DNA from 2 places in the Micromonospora sp. NBC_00858 genome. Region 1 is predicted to be linked to the other one. Evidence: predicted binding sites of a transcription regulator. Region 1 holds the regulator's gene; the other holds the start of a gene.
What was found. The regulator HrcA, encoded in region 1, represses chaperone genes, less so after heat shock. The targets are predictions, from matches to a motif close to GGTTNGCACNCTCNNNNNGAGNGTGCNAACC.
Positions count from the first base shown of each region.

Region 2: groL (chaperonin GroEL) is a predicted target of HrcA. The motif match lies at 3,748-3,778, and genes of this name have one in related genera.

Region 1 is NZ_CP108828.1:79,885-87,891, forward strand. Features, by position in the region: gene hemW (radical SAM family heme chaperone HemW) at 1-946, shown strand, start outside; gene OG990_RS00405 (DUF4870 domain-containing protein) at 1,013-1,645, opposite strand; gene hrcA (heat-inducible transcriptional repressor HrcA) at 1,846-2,868, shown strand; gene dnaJ (molecular chaperone DnaJ) at 2,942-4,090, shown strand; gene OG990_RS00420 (16S rRNA (uracil(1498)-N(3))-methyltransferase) at 4,114-4,848, shown strand; gene OG990_RS00425 (SDR family oxidoreductase) at 4,874-5,635, opposite strand; gene OG990_RS00430 (histidine triad nucleotide-binding protein) at 5,730-6,089, shown strand; gene OG990_RS00435 (serine hydrolase domain-containing protein) at 6,086-7,483, shown strand; gene OG990_RS00440 (PhoH family protein) at 7,615-8,007, shown strand, end outside.
Region 2 is NZ_CP108828.1:6,867,101-6,875,107, forward strand. Features, by position in the region: gene paaN (phenylacetic acid degradation protein PaaN) at 1-1,139, shown strand, start outside; gene OG990_RS31960 (GNAT family N-acetyltransferase) at 1,313-1,843, opposite strand; gene OG990_RS31965 (cold-shock protein) at 2,159-2,362, shown strand; gene OG990_RS31970 (hypothetical protein) at 2,711-3,700, shown strand; gene groL (chaperonin GroEL) at 3,973-5,595, shown strand; gene OG990_RS31980 (hypothetical protein) at 5,652-5,888, opposite strand; gene OG990_RS31985 (GNAT family N-acetyltransferase) at 5,975-6,910, opposite strand; gene OG990_RS31990 (S8 family serine peptidase) at 6,981-8,007, opposite strand, start outside.

The sequences.
Region 1 (8,007 bases):
CGGCGGTGGCACGCCCACCCTGCTCCCCGCCGACGACCTGGCCCGCATCCTCGACGGCATCGACCGCACCTGGGGGCTCGCCGCCGACGTCGAGGTGACCACCGAGGCCAACCCGGAGTCGGTCACCCCGGAATCGCTGAAGCTGCTGCGGGCAGCCGGCTACACCCGGATCTCGCTCGGCATGCAGTCCGCCTCCCCGGGGGTGCTGGCGATCCTCGACCGCAGGCACAGCGCCGGCCGGGCCACCGCCGCCGCCCTGGAGGCGCGCGACGCCGGGTTCGAGCACGTCAACCTGGACCTGATCTACGGCACTCCGGGGGAGCGGGCCGAGGACTTCGCCGCCTCGCTGGACCAGGTGGTGGCCGCCGGGGTGGACCACGTCAGCGCGTACGCCCTGATCGTGGAGGACGGCACCCGGCTGGCCGCCCGAATGCGTCGCGGTGAGCTGCCGTACCCCAGCGACGACGTCGCCGCGGACCGCTACCTGGCTGCGGAGGCCGCCCTCGACGCGGCCGGCCTGTCCTGGTACGAGGTCTCCAACTGGGCCCGCACCGACGAGGCCCGGTGCCGGCACAACCTGCTCTACTGGACCGGCGCGGACTGGTGGGGTCTCGGCCCCGGGGCGCACAGCCACGTCGGCGGGGTGCGCTGGTGGAACGTCAAGCACCCGTCGGCGTACGCCCAGCGGTTGGCCGCCGGCGCGTCGCCCGGCCTGGCCCGGGAGGTGCTCACCGTCGACGAGGCGCACATGGAGGACGTCATGCTCCGGCTGCGGCTCGCCACCGGGTTGCCGCTGGCGGTGCTCGACGCCACCGGCCGGGCCGGCGCCGAGCGGGCGCTGGCCGGCGGCCTGCTGGCCGCCCCGGAGTACGCGGCCGGCCGGGCGGTGCTCACCCTGCGCGGCCGGCTGCTCGCCGACGCCGTGGTCCGCGACCTGCTGCCCTGACCGTCGCGCCGCCCCCCGGTCGGCGCGACGGTGTGCCGGACCGGCCGGGGGAGCGGCCGGCCCGGATCACTTGATGAAGCTGCCGGAGAGCGGGTAGCGGTAGAGCTGGCCCTCGTTGGCCTTGATCCCGGCGATGATGCCGAACACGGCGCCGAGGATGATCGCCGCCGCGACCGGAATGAAGCCGATCACGATGCAGGAGAGCACCCAGCCGACCAGGCCGACGATCGACCAGATGAGCTGGAAGTTGAGCGCCGCCACCGCGTGCGCCCGAACCGTCGGGGACTGGTTGCCCCGGGCCAGCATCGCCACCAGCGGGCCGATCCAGCCGAGCACGCCGCCGCTGATGATCATCCCGGCGGCGCCGCCGAAGTGCGCGACCAGCGCCCAGGTCTTGTCCTCGTTGTTGGCGTAGCCGCCGCCGGGGCCGCCGTAGGCGCCACCGGGCGGATAGCCGCCAGGAGGGTAGCCCCCGGCTGGCGGATAGCCGCCCGACGGAGGGTAGCCACCCGACGGCGGTTGGTCACCAGTGGGCGGCGGATAGCCACCGGCCGGGGGATAGCCGCCCGGGCCGGGTGCCCCGGACAGTGGTGCGGTGGGTGGCTCGGCCGAGGCGCCCGGAGATGGCGGCGGGGATGTCGGGTCCGTCGGGTATCCGCCGGGGTCTCCCGCGCCGGGAGGGCGAGGTGGTTCAGTCATGGATGTCACGGTAAGGGCCCGTGGCAACGCCGCACCAGAGCGACACCGCCGGGTCGGCCCGGCTGAACGGACAGCGACGACCTTGATCATCGCGCCGGCGGGTACGCCGACGTAGACTGGCACTCGTTACAGTCGAGTGCCAGGACGGTCCGCCGGCCCCACCGTGGCCGGCGGCCGACGTGCGACAGGAGGTGCGGAGGATGGGTCTCGACGACCGCAAGCTAGCCGTGCTCCGCGCCATCGTCGAGGACTACGTCTCCACCCAGGAGCCCGTCGGCAGCAAGGCGCTGGTCGAGCGGCACCAGCTCGGCGTCTCCCCGGCCACGGTCCGCAACGACATGGCCGTGCTGGAGGAGGAGGGCTACATCCGGCAGCCGCACACCAGTGCCGGCCGGGTGCCCACCGACCGCGGCTACCGCCTCTTCGTCGACCGGCTGTCCCGGGTCAAGCCACTCAGCCCGGCCGAGCGCCGGGCCATCGAGCGTTTCCTGGTCGGTGCGGTCGACCTCGACGACGTGGTGCACCGCACCGTGCGGCTGCTCGCCCAGCTGACCCGGCAGGTCGCCGTCGTGCAGTACCCGAGCCTGGCCCGATCCTCGGTGCGGCACCTGGAGCTGGTGCCGATCTCCACCACCCGGCTGATGCTCGTCATGATCGCCGACACCGGTCGGGTGGAGCAGCGGCTGGTCGAGCTGCCCGGGCCGGTGCCCGCCGACGACGTCACCGACCTGCGTCGGCTGGTCAACGAGAAGCTCGCCGGCGCCCGGCTGTCCGATACGCCGCCGCTGGTGCAGACGCTGGTCGAAGAGGCGCCGACCGAGCTGCGTCCGACGATGACCACCCTCGCCACGGTGTTGCTGGAGACGCTGGTCGAGCGGCACGAGGAGCGGATCGCGCTGGCCGGCACCGCCAACCTCACCCGGGGCGGCCTGCTCGACTTCCAGGGCTCGCTGCGCCCGATCCTCGAAGCGCTGGAGGAGGAGGTCGTGCTCCTCAAGCTCATCGGCGAGACCGAGCCGAGCACGACCCGGGTGCTGATCGGCGACGAGAACGAGTTCGACAACCTGCGCGCCGCCTCGGTGGTCAGCACCGGGTACGGCCCCGGCGCCACCATCGTGGGCGGCCTGGGGGTGCTGGGGCCCACCCGCATGGACTACCCCGGCAACATCGCCACGGTGCGCGCCGTGGCACGCTACGTGGGCGAGCTGCTGGCCCAGAACTGACCAGTCAGGGCCGACGGCCGGCTCCGGCCGACGACCGGCGCAACGCGAGACGAACATGAGGACACGGAACGCAGTGGCCAGGGACTACTACGGCATTCTCGGTGTGAGCCGGGAAGCCTCCGACGACGAGATCAAGCGCGCCTACCGCAAGCTGGCGCGCCAGTTCCACCCGGACGTCAATCCGGACCCGGAGGCACAGGAGAAGTTCAAGGACATCAACGCCGCGTACGAGGTCCTCTCGGACGACCGGAAGCGGCAGATCGTCGACCTGGGCGGCGACCCGCTCGCCCCCGGTGGTGGCGGCGGCGCTGGCGGTCCGGGCGGTCCGGGCGGGGCCGGCCCGTTCGTCGGTTTCCAGGACATCATGGACGCGTTCTTCGGCGGTGCGGCGGGTGGCGGCCGTGGCCCGCGTCCGCGGACCCGGCCGGGCGCCGACGCGATCCTGCGCCTTGAGCTGGACCTGCACGAGACGGCGTTCGGCGTCGAGGCGCCGATCACCGTCGACACCGCGGTGCTCTGCACCACCTGCTCCGGCGCCGGCACGGCCGCCGGCACCCACCTGGCCACCTGCGAGGCGTGCGGCGGTCGGGGCGAGGTGCAGTCGGTGCAGCGCACCTTCCTCGGCCAGGTGGTCTCCGCCCGGCCGTGCACCGTCTGCCAGGGCTACGGCACCACCATCCCGCACCCCTGCCCCACCTGCGCCGGCGACGGCCGGGTGCGTACCCGCCGCTCGCTGACCGTCAAGATCCCGGCCGGTGTCGAGGACGGCATGCGGATCAGGCTGGCCCAGCAGGGCGAGGTGGGCCCGGGTGGCGGCACCGCCGGTGACCTCTACGTGGAGATCCACGAGCGGCCGCACGACGTGTACTCCCGCAAGGGCGACGACCTGCACTGCCGGGTCACCGTGCCGATGACCGCGGCGGCACTGGGCACCCGACTGACCATCAAGACGCTGGACAGCGAGGAGACGGTCGACGTCAAGGCCGGCACCCAGCCGGCCAGCACCCTGCGGCTGCGCGCCCGGGGCGTGCCGCACCTGCGCGGCACCGGCCGGGGCGACCTCTACGTGCACCTGGACGTCCGAACGCCGACGAAGCTCGACCCGGACCAGGAGCGGATGCTGCGCGACTTCGCCAAGACCCGCGGCGAGGAGGTCGCCGAGCTGTCCAAGCAGGGCGGCTTCTTCTCCCGGATGCGCGACGCGTTCAACGGTCACGCCTGACCACTGCGGCTAGCCTGATCATCGTGTCCGCGCCGCTGTTCCTGGTCGAGTCCCTGCCCACCGCCGACGCGTTGACCCTCGACGGTCCCGAGGGGCACCACGCCGCCACCGTGCAGCGGTTGCGGGTCGGCGAGGAGTTGCTGCTCGCCGACGGCCGGGGCGGCACGGCCGCCGCCGTGGTCACCGCCGTCGGCCGGGGCAGCCTGGAGCTCACCGTCACCTCCCGGGGGTACGCGGACGCGCCCGTACCGCGGCTGGTGACCGTGCAGGGCATCGCCAAGGGCGATCGGGGTGAGCTGGCCGTGCAGGCGATGACCGAGGTCGGGGTCGACGAGATCGTGCCCTGGGCGGCGGCCCGTTCGGTGACCCAGTGGCGCGGTGACCGGGGCGTACGGGCCCGGGAGAAGTGGGTGGCCACCGCCCGGGAGGCGGCCAAGCAGGCCCGCCGGCCCTGGCTGCCGGTGGTGGCCGGTGCACCGGACGAGTCCACCGCGACGGTGGCCCGCCGGATCGCCGGTGCCGCCGCCGGGTTCGTGCTGCACGAGGAGGCCGAGGAGCGGCTGACCACGGCCGAGCTGCCGACCGCCGGGGAGATCGTCCTGGTGGTCGGCCCCGAGGGCGGCATCGACGCGGCCGAACTGACCGCGTTCCGCGCGGCCGGAGGCCGGCCGGTGCGGCTCGGGCCGGCGGTGCTGCGCACCTCCACGGCCGGGGTCGCGGCGCTCAGCGTGCTCGCCACCCGGCTCAGCCGCTGGTGACCGTCCGACAGCTGTACCCCGGCGGTCAGCTGCGCAGGTAGGAGGCGCCGTTGAGGTCGACGATGGTGCCGGAGGCCCACTCGGCCTGTGGCGACGCCAGCCAGTGCACCGCGGCGGCGATCTCCTCCGGCCGGGCCACCCGGTCGAACGGGCTCTGTGCGCGGATCGCCGCGCCGCTCTCGCCGCGCAGGTGCTCGGTGGTCATGTCGGTCGCCACGAAGCCCGGCGCGACGGTGGCCACCGCGATGCCGTACGGCGCGAGCGCCACGGCGAGGGACTGGCCCAGCGCGTTCAGCCCCGCCTTGCTGGCGCCGTACGCCGGCTGCTGCGGCTCGCCGCGGAACGCGCCCCGGGACGAGACGTTGACGATCCGGCCGCCGCGCTCCCGCATGTGCTGGGCGGCGCACCAGATGACGTTGCCGGCACCGGTCAGGTTGGTCTCCAGCACCTGCCGCCAGCGCCGCTGCCACTGCTCGTAGGACGCGCCGAAGATCGGGTGCGGGTCGTCCCGGTCGCCGTACACCCCGGCGTTGTTGACCAGCACGTCCAGCCCGCCGAGCAGCTCGGCGGCCCGGTCCACCATGGCCCGCACCGCGTCCGGGTCGGTGAGGTCGGCGCGGACCACCACGTGCCCCTCGCCGGGCAGCTGCGCGCACAGCTCCTCGGCCGCGTCCGCCGAGTCGCGGTGGTGGATCGCCACCCGGTCGCCGCCGGCCGCGAACGCTGTCGCCACCGCCCGCCCGATTCCGCGCGAGGCCCCGGTCACCAGTACCGCCCGATCCGTCATGCAGGGCATCCTGCCGTAGCCGGCGCGAACGCCGGGAAGGGACCCTTGCGCCACCGGAGGCGTTGACAGGGGGCCCTTTCCTTACACTGCCCGGATGGGATCCGACTGCCTGTTCTGCCGCATCGTCGCCGGGGAGATCCCGGCCACCGTGGTCCGGGAGACCGCCACCACGCTCGCCTTCCGGGACATCGACCCGAAGGCGCCGGTGCACGTCCTGGTCATTCCGAAGGAGCACTACGCCGACGTCGCCACCCTCGCCGAGGGTGACCCGGCGCTGGCCGGTGAGGTGCTGGCCACGGCCGCCGCGGTGGCGGACGACGAGGGGCTGCTCGGCGACGGATTCCGGCTGATGTTCAACACCGGCGCGTACGGCGGCCAGGAGGTCTTCCACGCGCACGCGCACCTGCTCGGTGGCGCGCCGCTCGGCCCGATGCTCGCCCGGGACCTGGCGTGAGCACTGGACCGGGCCCCGACGCCCGCGTGGACGAGCGCCTGGGCCGCCTGGTCCGCCGGGTGCAGGCCGACGCCCGGGTGCCGGCGGTGTCGGCGGCGCTGCACCGGGCCGACCGGCCGCTGTGGCAGTGCACTGTGGGCGACACCGGCAGCGACAACGCGCTGGGACCGCGCACCCAGTTCCGGATCGGCTCGGTGACCAAGACGTTCACCGCGGTGCTCACCCTTCAGTGCCGCGACGACGGGCTGCTGGACCTGGACGACCCGGTGGGCCGGCACCTGGACCTGCCGGCGCACGGAGAGCTGACCGTCCGCCGGCTGCTCTCGCACACCGGCGGCCTGCAGCGCGAGCCGTTCGGTGACGTCTGGGACACCCTGAGCGCGCCGGACGCCGATCGGCTGGTGGCCGAGCTGGACCGGGCCGAGCGGGTGCTGCCGCCGGCCCGCCGCTTCCACTACTCCAACCTCGGGCTGGCCGTGCTCGGCCAGTTGGTCGCCCGCCTGCGCGGTGGCAGTTGGGCGCAGGTGCTCACCGAGCGGGTGCTGACGCCGTTGGGGCTGACCGACACCACGGTGACCCCCGGCCCGGCTGCGGCCACCGGGTTCCTGGTCGACGCGTACTCCGACGAGGCGCATCCGGAGCCGCCGACCGATTTCGGCGCGGTCGGCCCGGCCGCCCAGCTCTGGAGCACCGCGACCGACATGGCCCGCTGGGCGGCGTTCCTCGCCGACCCGGCGGCGCTCGACCCGGCCGGCGCGGTGCTCACCCCCGGCACCCTGGACGAGATGCGCTGGCCGCTGACCACCACCGACGAGACGCTCTGGGGCGCCGGCTTCGGGCTCGGGCTGATCCTCATCCCGCAGGGCGAGCGGGTGGTGCACGTGGGGCACGACGGGGCGATGCCCGGTTTCCTGGCCGCGGTCTACGGCCGGCGGGGTGGCGACGGCACGGCGGGCGCGATGGGTGCCGCGGTGCTCGGCTCCTCCGGCACGGCGGCCGAGCTGTTCGACCTGCCGCACCAGTTGCTCGCCGCGGCGGTCGAGCACGACCCGGCCGAGATCGAGCCGTGGCGGCCCGGCCCACCCGCTCCGGCGGCCCTGCGGGGCGTGCTCGGCCGCTGGTGGGGTGAGGGTTTCGAGTACGTCTTCTCCTGGCACGACGGCACCCTGCGGGCGCGCGGGGCCGGCGACCCGGCGGGGCGCCCGCCAGCGGTGTTCACCCCGCTGCCGGACCGCCCGGACGTGTTCCGCACGGTCTCCGGCCGGGAGGCCGGCGAGCTGCTGAGGATGACCCGAAACGAGGCCGGCACGGTGGTCCGGATGCACTGGGCGACGTACCGCTTCTCGCGCCACCAGGAGACCTTCGACCGGTACGACTTCCGGTCCGGGAGTTGATCGCGGCCAGCGGAAATGGACACGATGCGGGCCGCGTTGACCCGATACGATGGGTGTAACGTCCGCACGCCGTGCCAATAGAGCCGGCGCTGAGATCGAGAGCAGGTGCGCAGGGGCCTTCGGCCCGACCTATGACCGGCACCCCACCTCCCGGCCCGCCCCGGGTGCAGACCAGGATCACCGTGCCCGACTCGAAGATCATGGTCAATCTGCTTGGCGCGGGTGACGAGATCCTTCGACTCGTCGAACGCTCGGTCACCAGTGACGTGCACGTCCGTGGCAACGAGATCACCATCACCGGCGCCCCTGCGGACAACGCCCTCGCCGAGCGGGTCTTCAGCGAGCTACTCGAACTCATCGAGAAAGGCGAGACCCTGACCACTGACGCGGTAAGACGTACCGTCGGCATGCTCGAGCAGGGTAGCGCCGAGCGGCCCGCCGAGGTTCTGACGCTCAACATCCTCTCCCGGCGCGGGCGCACCATCCGTCCCAAGACGCTCGGGCAGAAGCGGTACGTCGACGCT
Region 2 (8,007 bases), 960 kb from region 1:
GGGAGAAGTCCGCCGGCAAGGGTGACCCGCTGCGGATGACCAAGACGTTCCACGTGGTGCCCCGCGGGGTGGCGCTGGTGATCGGCTGCAACACCTTCCCGACCTGGAACTCGTACCCGGGGCTGTTCGCCTCGCTGGTCACCGGTAACCCGGTGATCGTCAAGCCGCACCCGCGCGCGGTGCTGCCGCTGGCCATCACCGTGAAGTACGCCCGGGAAGTACTCGCCGAGGCCGGCTTCGACCCGAACCTGATCACGCTGGCCGCCGAGACGCCCGGCGAGAAGCTCGCCAGCGACCTGGCCCTGCACCGGGCCGTGAAGATCGTCGACTTCACCGGCTCCACCGAGTACGGCGACTGGCTGGAGACGCACGCCCGGCAGGCGGCGGTCTACACCGAGAAGGCCGGGCTGAACACGGTGGTGATCGACTCCACCGACGACTTCGCCGGCATGTGCCGCAACCTCGGGTTCACGCTGACCCTGTACAGCGGCCAGATGTGCACCACCTCGCAGAACTTCCTCATCCCGGCCGGTGGCATCGAGACCGACCAGGGGCACAAGAGCTTCGACGAGGTGGCCGGCGGGATCGCCGCGGCGGTCGGCAAGCTGACCGCCGACCCGGCCCGGGGTGTGGAGCTGACCGGTGCCATCGTCAACGACGGGGTGCTGGAGCGGCTGGCCGAGGTGACCAAGGTCGGCGAGCCGGTGCTGGAGTCACGGGCCGTCACGCACCCGTCGTACGCCGACGCGGTGGTGCGTACCCCGACCATCGTGAAGCTGGGCGCGGACGACGCGGAGACCTACGGCCGGGAGTGGTTCGGGCCGATCTCGTTCGCCATCGCCACCGACTCCACCGCGCACAGCCTGGAACTGCTACACCGAACGGTCGGCGAGAAGGGCGCGCTCACCGCGGGGGTCTACTCCACGGACGAGGCGGTGCTGGACGCGACCGAGGCGGTGGCGGTCGAGGTCGGGGTGCACCTGTCCTGCAACCTCACCGGCGGGGTCTTCGTGAACCAGTCGGCGGCCTTCTCCGACTTCCACGGCAGCGGTGCCAACGCGGCGGCCAACTCGGCGCTGACCGACGGCGCGTACGTGGCGAATCGGTTCCGGATCGTGCAGTCGCGGCGGCCTGTCTGATCGTTGGTTGCTGTTGGGGTTTCCGGGGGGAGCCCACCCGCTCCAGGCGGTCAGGCTTGATCCTTCCGCGGGCGGGCTCCCCCCGGAAACCCTCTCGGGGCACGCTGGTCGGGAGGTTGCCCGGCCGTGGGTGAACATCAGGCGGGGTTCTGCCTTGGGAGGGTTCTTGGGGTTCAGGCTGGTCGTCGCATTTGGAGTTCGGTCAGCGCGGGGATGGTCGGGTGCGGGACGCGTACGCCGGTGTCGGTGAAGCCGAGCCGCTGGTAGGCCCGGTAGGCGCGGTTGTTGCCGACCACCACCTCCAGCAGCAACTCCGGCCGGCCACAGGCGCGCGACCAGGCGGCCACCTCGTCGACCAGCTCGCCGAGTAGCCCCATGCCCCGCCAGGCCGGCGTGACGTAGACGGCGTAGATCACGGTCAACCCCGCCTCGTACGGCGCGGCCGTGCCCCCGGCATGCCCGACCAGCCGGCCTCCCGGGTCGGCGATGAACTGCGCGGTACCGGACCCGGCCGCGGTGGACGCGACCCGGGCGGCGTACTCGGTGTGGGAGCGGGCCGCGGCCTCGGCCACGGTCTCCAGGAAGGCCAGCGGTGCGTCGGCGAGCATCTCCAGGCGCAGCGCCCGCATCCGGGCGGCGTCCTCCGGCCGGACCCGACGGACCTTCGCCTGCCGGAGGGCGACTCCGCCCGGATCGGTGGTCATGCCCGCATGCCTATCACAGGGGTGGACGACGGTTTCGGCGTGCTCGATCGCCGCCGGACGGCCGGCGGGCAGCCGGCACCGTGGTAGTCATGAGCGTGGATCGGGTTGATCGAAAGCGAGGCCGACTTCGTGCTGTCGGAAACGGCGCCGATGCGCCCGATTTGTGGTCGTGCGCGGCCGTCACTCCTCGTGTAGCGTGCCATTTCGGTCACCTGTTTCAGCGGTAGTCATCGATCGCCGAGGCGGTGGCCGACGGCGCCGGCCCGTGCCGCGCGCCAGGGGCATGGCACGCCGCGCAGAGTGAGGAAGTGCACCGTGGCACAGGGCACCGTGAAGTGGTTCAACGCCGAAAAGGGTTACGGCTTCATCGCCGTCGACGGCGGTCAGGACGTGTTCGTCCACTTCTCCGCGATCGAGATGGACGGCTACAAGGCGCTGGACGACGGTCAGCGGGTGGAGTTCGAGATCGCCCAGGGCCAGAAGGGTCCGCAGGCGGAGCGGGTGCGCGTCGTCGCCTGAGCGGGCACCGCCAGTAAGGCCGCCGGCCCGGGGCTGCGCCGCGCGGCTGGACCCTGGAGGATCGTGAACCGTTCCAGCCGTTGCTGAGGAGGGTTCATGTCCGACCAGCCGCCCCCGGCCGTCCCACCACCGGGTCAGCCCGACCCGTCCGGTCCGCCGCCCGGTGGTGACCCGACCGCGCCCGGTGCCGCTGGGCTCCCGCCCGGGGGCACCCCGCCCGGCGGGGATCCAACCGCGCCGTCCCCCTGGGGCCCGCAGCCGGGGACCCCGCCCGGCTGGGATCCGACCGCACCGCCCGCTTCGGCTGGAGGCCCGCCGCCGGGCAGTCCGCCCGGCTGGGATCCGACCGTGCCTGCTTGGGGGCCGCCACCGGGCGCGCCGCCGCAGGGCTGGGTGTTCCCGCCCACCGGCGGCTACCCGATCGGTTCCGGGCCGTACGGCGGGCAGCACTGGTATCCCGGGCCACCGGCCGCCGGGTGGTATCCGCCCGGCATCGACCCGTCCGACCGGCTGGTCACGCCGCCCGGCGCCGGGCTGAGCGGTTGGTTCAACCGGTGCCTGGGTGCGCTCCAGCGCGGTTGGCGGTTGCTGCTGCCCATCCTGCTGCTCACCCAGGTGCTGCCGGCGGCGGTGCTGTCGGTGCTCTCGCTCGGGCTGGATCCGACCGCGGAGTGGGACACGAACGCCGTCGACGAGTCGACCTCGCTGCCCGACAACTTCTTCACCGACCTGGCGTCCTTGTTCCTGGTGATCATCGTCGGCAGCGTGCTGATCGGGTTGGTGCAGTCCGTGGGCTGGGCCGCCGGCAGTTGGGTGATCACCCGTCAGGCGGCCGGTGGGCCGGTGAGCTTGGGTGAGGCGCTGCGCTACGGCGTGCGCCGGGCGCTCGGGCTCTGGGGCTGGACGCTGGCGATCAGCCTGATCGTCGGCCTGGGCATCTGCTTCTGCATCCTGCCCGGCATCTACCTCACCTTCGCGCTCAGCATGGCTGGGCCGGTCTATCTCTTCGAGCGGCACAACCCGATCGGCCGGTCGTTCAGGATGTTCCACGACCGGTTGGGGCTGCTGCTGGGGCGGGTGGCGCTGGTGGGGGCGGTGGTGCTTGTCGGCACCTTCGTCGCGAGCGTGCTGGAGGGGGTCGGCACCGCCCCGTTTGGAGTCGATCCGCTCGCCGCTCCAGGTTCCGCGATCGGCGTGGTGCTGGTTCTCGCCCTCGGAGCGGTGCTGGCCCTCCCCGCCTATCTGGCGCAGATGGTGGGGCTGCTGGTGACGTACGCCGAGCAGCGGGCTCATGAGGGGCCGGTGAACAGCGCCGGGCTGGCCGCGGAACTCGGCTGACAGCGGCAGTCGTGCTTGCACTCGGCAGGGGAGAGTGCTAAACAAGGTATTGGCACTCGCATACCGCGAGTGCCAATGGTCGGGACGGTGGGGCCAGGTTGCACCGGCGTGGAGACGCCGGGGCGGCACATGGCCGGTCGTCGCGGGCTATCCGGCCCGGCCGAAGGACGTCGTCGTCGCCAGGTGGCGACGTCCCAAGGTGCGTACACCAGGCGGCCCATTCGAGGCACACATCTCGGGTGGCCCGTGAGTGTCCAGGAGGACAACGCCGTATGGCCAAGATGATCGCGTTCGACGAAGAGGCGCGCCGCGGCCTCGAGCGAGGCATGAACCAGCTCGCTGACGCCGTAAAGGTGACCCTCGGCCCCAAGGGCCGCAACGTCGTGCTCGAGAAGAAGTGGGGTGCCCCCACCATCACCAACGATGGTGTGAGCATCGCCAAGGAGATCGAGCTCGAGGACCCGTACGAGAAGATCGGCGCTGAGCTGGTCAAGGAGGTCGCCAAGAAGACCGACGACGTTGCCGGTGACGGCACGACGACGGCGACCGTCCTGGCCCAGGCCCTGGTTCGTGAGGGCCTGCGCAACGTGGCCGCTGGCGCCAACCCGATGGCCCTGAAGCGGGGCATCGAGGCCGCGGTCGCGAGCGTCTCGGAGGAGCTGTCCAAGCTCGCCAAGGACGTCGAGACCAAGGAGCAGATCGCCTCCACCGCCTCCATCTCTGCTGGCGACAGCACCGTCGGCGAGATCATCGCCGAGGCGATGGACAAGGTCGGCAAGGAAGGCGTCATCACCGTCGAGGAGAGCAACACCTTCGGCCTGGAGCTTGAGCTCACCGAGGGTATGCGCTTCGACAAGGGCTACATCTCGGCCTACTTCATGACCGACCCGGAGCGCATGGAGGCCGTCTTCGACGACCCCTACCTCCTGATCGTCAACAGCAAGATCTCGTCGGTCAAGGACCTGCTCCCGATCCTGGAGAAGGTCATGCAGTCGGGCAAGCCGCTGCTGATCATCTCCGAGGACATCGAGGGCGAGGCCCTGGCCACCCTGGTCGTCAACAAGGTCCGGGGCACCTTCAAGTCCGTCGCCGTCAAGGCGCCGGGCTTCGGTGACCGCCGCAAGGCCATGCTCGCCGACATCGCCATCCTCACCGGTGGCCAGGTCATCAGCGAGGAGGTCGGCCTCAAGCTGGACGCCGTCGCCCTCGACATGCTGGGCCGCGCCCGCAAGGTCGTGGTGACCAAGGACGAGACCACCATCGTCGATGGTGCCGGCGACGCCGAGCAGATCCAGGGCCGGGTCAACCAGATCCGGGCCGAGATCGACAAGAGCGACTCCGACTACGACCGGGAGAAGCTGCAGGAGCGGCTGGCCAAGCTGGCCGGCGGCGTTGCGGTGATCAAGGTCGGCGCGGCCACCGAGGTCGAGCTCAAGGAGCGCAAGCACCGCATCGAGGACGCCGTTCGCAACGCGAAGGCCGCCGTCGAAGAGGGCATCGTCCCGGGTGGTGGCGTCGCGCTGGTGCAGGCCGGCAAGACCGCCTTTGACAAGCTGGACCTGGTCGGCGACGAGGCGACCGGTGCCAACATCGTCAAGGTCGCGCTGGACGCCCCGCTGCGGCAGATCGCCGTCAACGCCGGCCTCGAGGGCGGCGTTGTGGTGGAGAAGGTCCGTAACCTCGAAGCGGGTCACGGCCTCAACGCCGCCAACGGCGAGTACGTGGACCTGCTGGCCGCGGGCATCATCGACCCGGCCAAGGTGACTCGTTCGGCGCTGCAGAACGCCGCCTCCATCGCGGCGCTCTTCCTCACCACCGAGGCTGTTGTCGCGGACAAGCCGGAGAAGACCCCGGCTGCCCCGGCTGGCCCGGGTGGCGGGGACATGGACTTCTGAGTCCAGTTCCGACACCGAACGGGGCGGGCCGCTGACGCGGTCCGCCCCGTTCGTCGTCAGGTGGGCAGGGGGCGCTGGTTGCGCCGCTTCTGCGCCCGGTCGTACGGCGGAGGCAGTTGGATGGGTGCGTCCACCATCTCCTGCGGCTCCTCGATCACCGGTTCTGCCATCTCGGCCAACTGCTCGGCGTCGCCGTAGTCGAGCCGGTCGAACGGCAGTTGGCCGGGGAGTTCGCCGACCGGTTTCCAGGTGACGGGCGGGCCGTCCTCGGTCTGGTCGTCATCCGTGGTCATGGCTGCCTCCTCTACCGAAACGGTAGGGGGCGTCGATGCCCGACGCGGGCGAATGGGACTATCTGGGTCTATATCCTATTCGCCCGTTATTCGCCGTTGAGCGTCCGTCGATACAGGAAGAAGACCCGCTCGATCCGGGCGCCCGCGCTGCCCGAATAGAACGGCACCGGCCCGACCCAGCCGATCTGCGCCCGGTCCAGCCCCGCCGTCCGCTGGTCGCGTAGGCAGCGCCGCAGCAGCACCCCGCCGATGCCCGAACCCTCGGCGGCCGGCGCGGTGCCCATCGGCCCGAACCAGCTCGGTCGGGACGAACCGTAGGCGGCGAAGCCGAGCAGCTCGCCAGCCCGCTCCGCCAGGTGGCAACCGGCGCCCTCGCGACCCACCGACCCGGCCAGCTCCCCGTCCCACGCGCCGCCGAAGGTGGACCGGGCGAACGCGGCCAGCGCCGGTAGGTCCGCCGGCTCCGCCCGACGTACCGTGATGCCCTGCCCGGCCAGCCGCCGCTCCGCCGCCTCGGTGGACCGCAGCGCCGGCGACTCGTCGTACGACAGGTCGGCGGTCATGTTCCAGGCGGTCCGATCCTGCCGGTAACCCAGTGCCAGGGCGGTGCAGACCGCCGGCGTGTAGCGCACGTCGATGCCCGGCCAGGCGTAGTACGGCGGGTTCCCGGCCAGCAGCACCTCGGTCGCCCCGCGCTCGGCGAGCACCTGCTCGGCCCGCTCCAGCAGCGCCCGGCCGACACCCCGGCGACGCTGGTCCGGAAGCACCGCGACCAGGTCCACGTGCCCGAGACCCGGGTCGGCCGACGACACCGAGCAGAGCAGCACCCCGACCAGGTCCCCACCCCGGTACGCGCCCAGCCCGACCACCAAACGGTCGGCGGCGGCCCGGGGCCAGAGCGCGTCCACCACAGGCCCCGCCTCGGTGGCGTCCTCCGGCAGGTCGAGCGCCTGCTCGCAGAGCCGCACCACGGCGGGGGTCAGGTCGACGGTCAGCTCGGTGATGGTGATCTCGGCGTCCATGGTCGCGACCCTAGATCACCGAGTACCGGTTTTGACTCCCGCCATCGTCTCGATGACGACAACCGCAGGCTCAGGGCCGGGCGGCTCGGACGGCGGCGTAGGCGTCGACCTGGCCGGCCCCGGTGACGTTCGCCGGGCCGCCGCAGGCGTCCGCCGTGTTGCGGGAGCGGTAGGTCGGCACGGCCGGCGTGGCGGTGTCCCGCAGGATCTGCCGGGTCCGGGCCAGGTCGCCGACCAGCGCCGGGTTCGCCGACCACATCAGCGCCACCACCCCGGCCACCTGCGGGGTAGCCATCGAGGTGCCGTCGAGCGCGGCGTACCCGCCGCCCGGCATGGCCGACACCACGCCCACCCCCGGCGCCAGCACGTCCGGCTTGCGGAGGCCGCCCGGCACCGGCCCGCGTGAGGAGAACTCGGCAACCCGTCGCTGCGCGTCCACCGCGCCCACGGTCAACACGTCCGGGTACGGCGCGGGCGGGTCGGCGATCGACTCGCACCATGGGCCGGTGTTGCCGGCCGCCGCGACGACGAAGATCCCGGCGGCGTCCAGCGCGGCGGTGGCCGGTCGCAGCACACCCGGGTCGCAGCCCTCGATCGGTGGGCAGCCCCACGAGTTGGTCAGCACCTGCGGGGCGCGCTCCGGCCGGCCGTCGGTGAACGGGTCACCGCCGGCCGGGAAGGGCGCCAGCATGAACTGAAGGCATTCCAGGTAGTGCCCCGGGCTGCCCAGGTTGCGGTCCAGGTTGACGCAGCCCACCCACTGCGCGTCCGGCGCCACCCCGATGCCGCCCCGCCCGACCGCGCTGCCCACCGTGTGGGTGCCGTGCCCGCCCTGGTCGGTCGGGGTCCGGGTGCCGTCCCACGGGTCGAACCAGGAGTCGTCCCCGCCCCGGAACCCGGCCCGCAGCGCCGGATGGGTGCCGTCCACCCCGGAGTCCGAGCTGCCCACCACGATGCCCGCGCCGGTCACCCCGAGCTGCGACCAGACCCGGTCGGCGCCGAGTTGGCGGATGTTCCATTCCGGACCGGTCGGCGCGGGGGCGGTGCCCCGGCTCTGCCCGGCCGGGGCCGGCAGTGGCCGCAGTCGCTGGCTGACC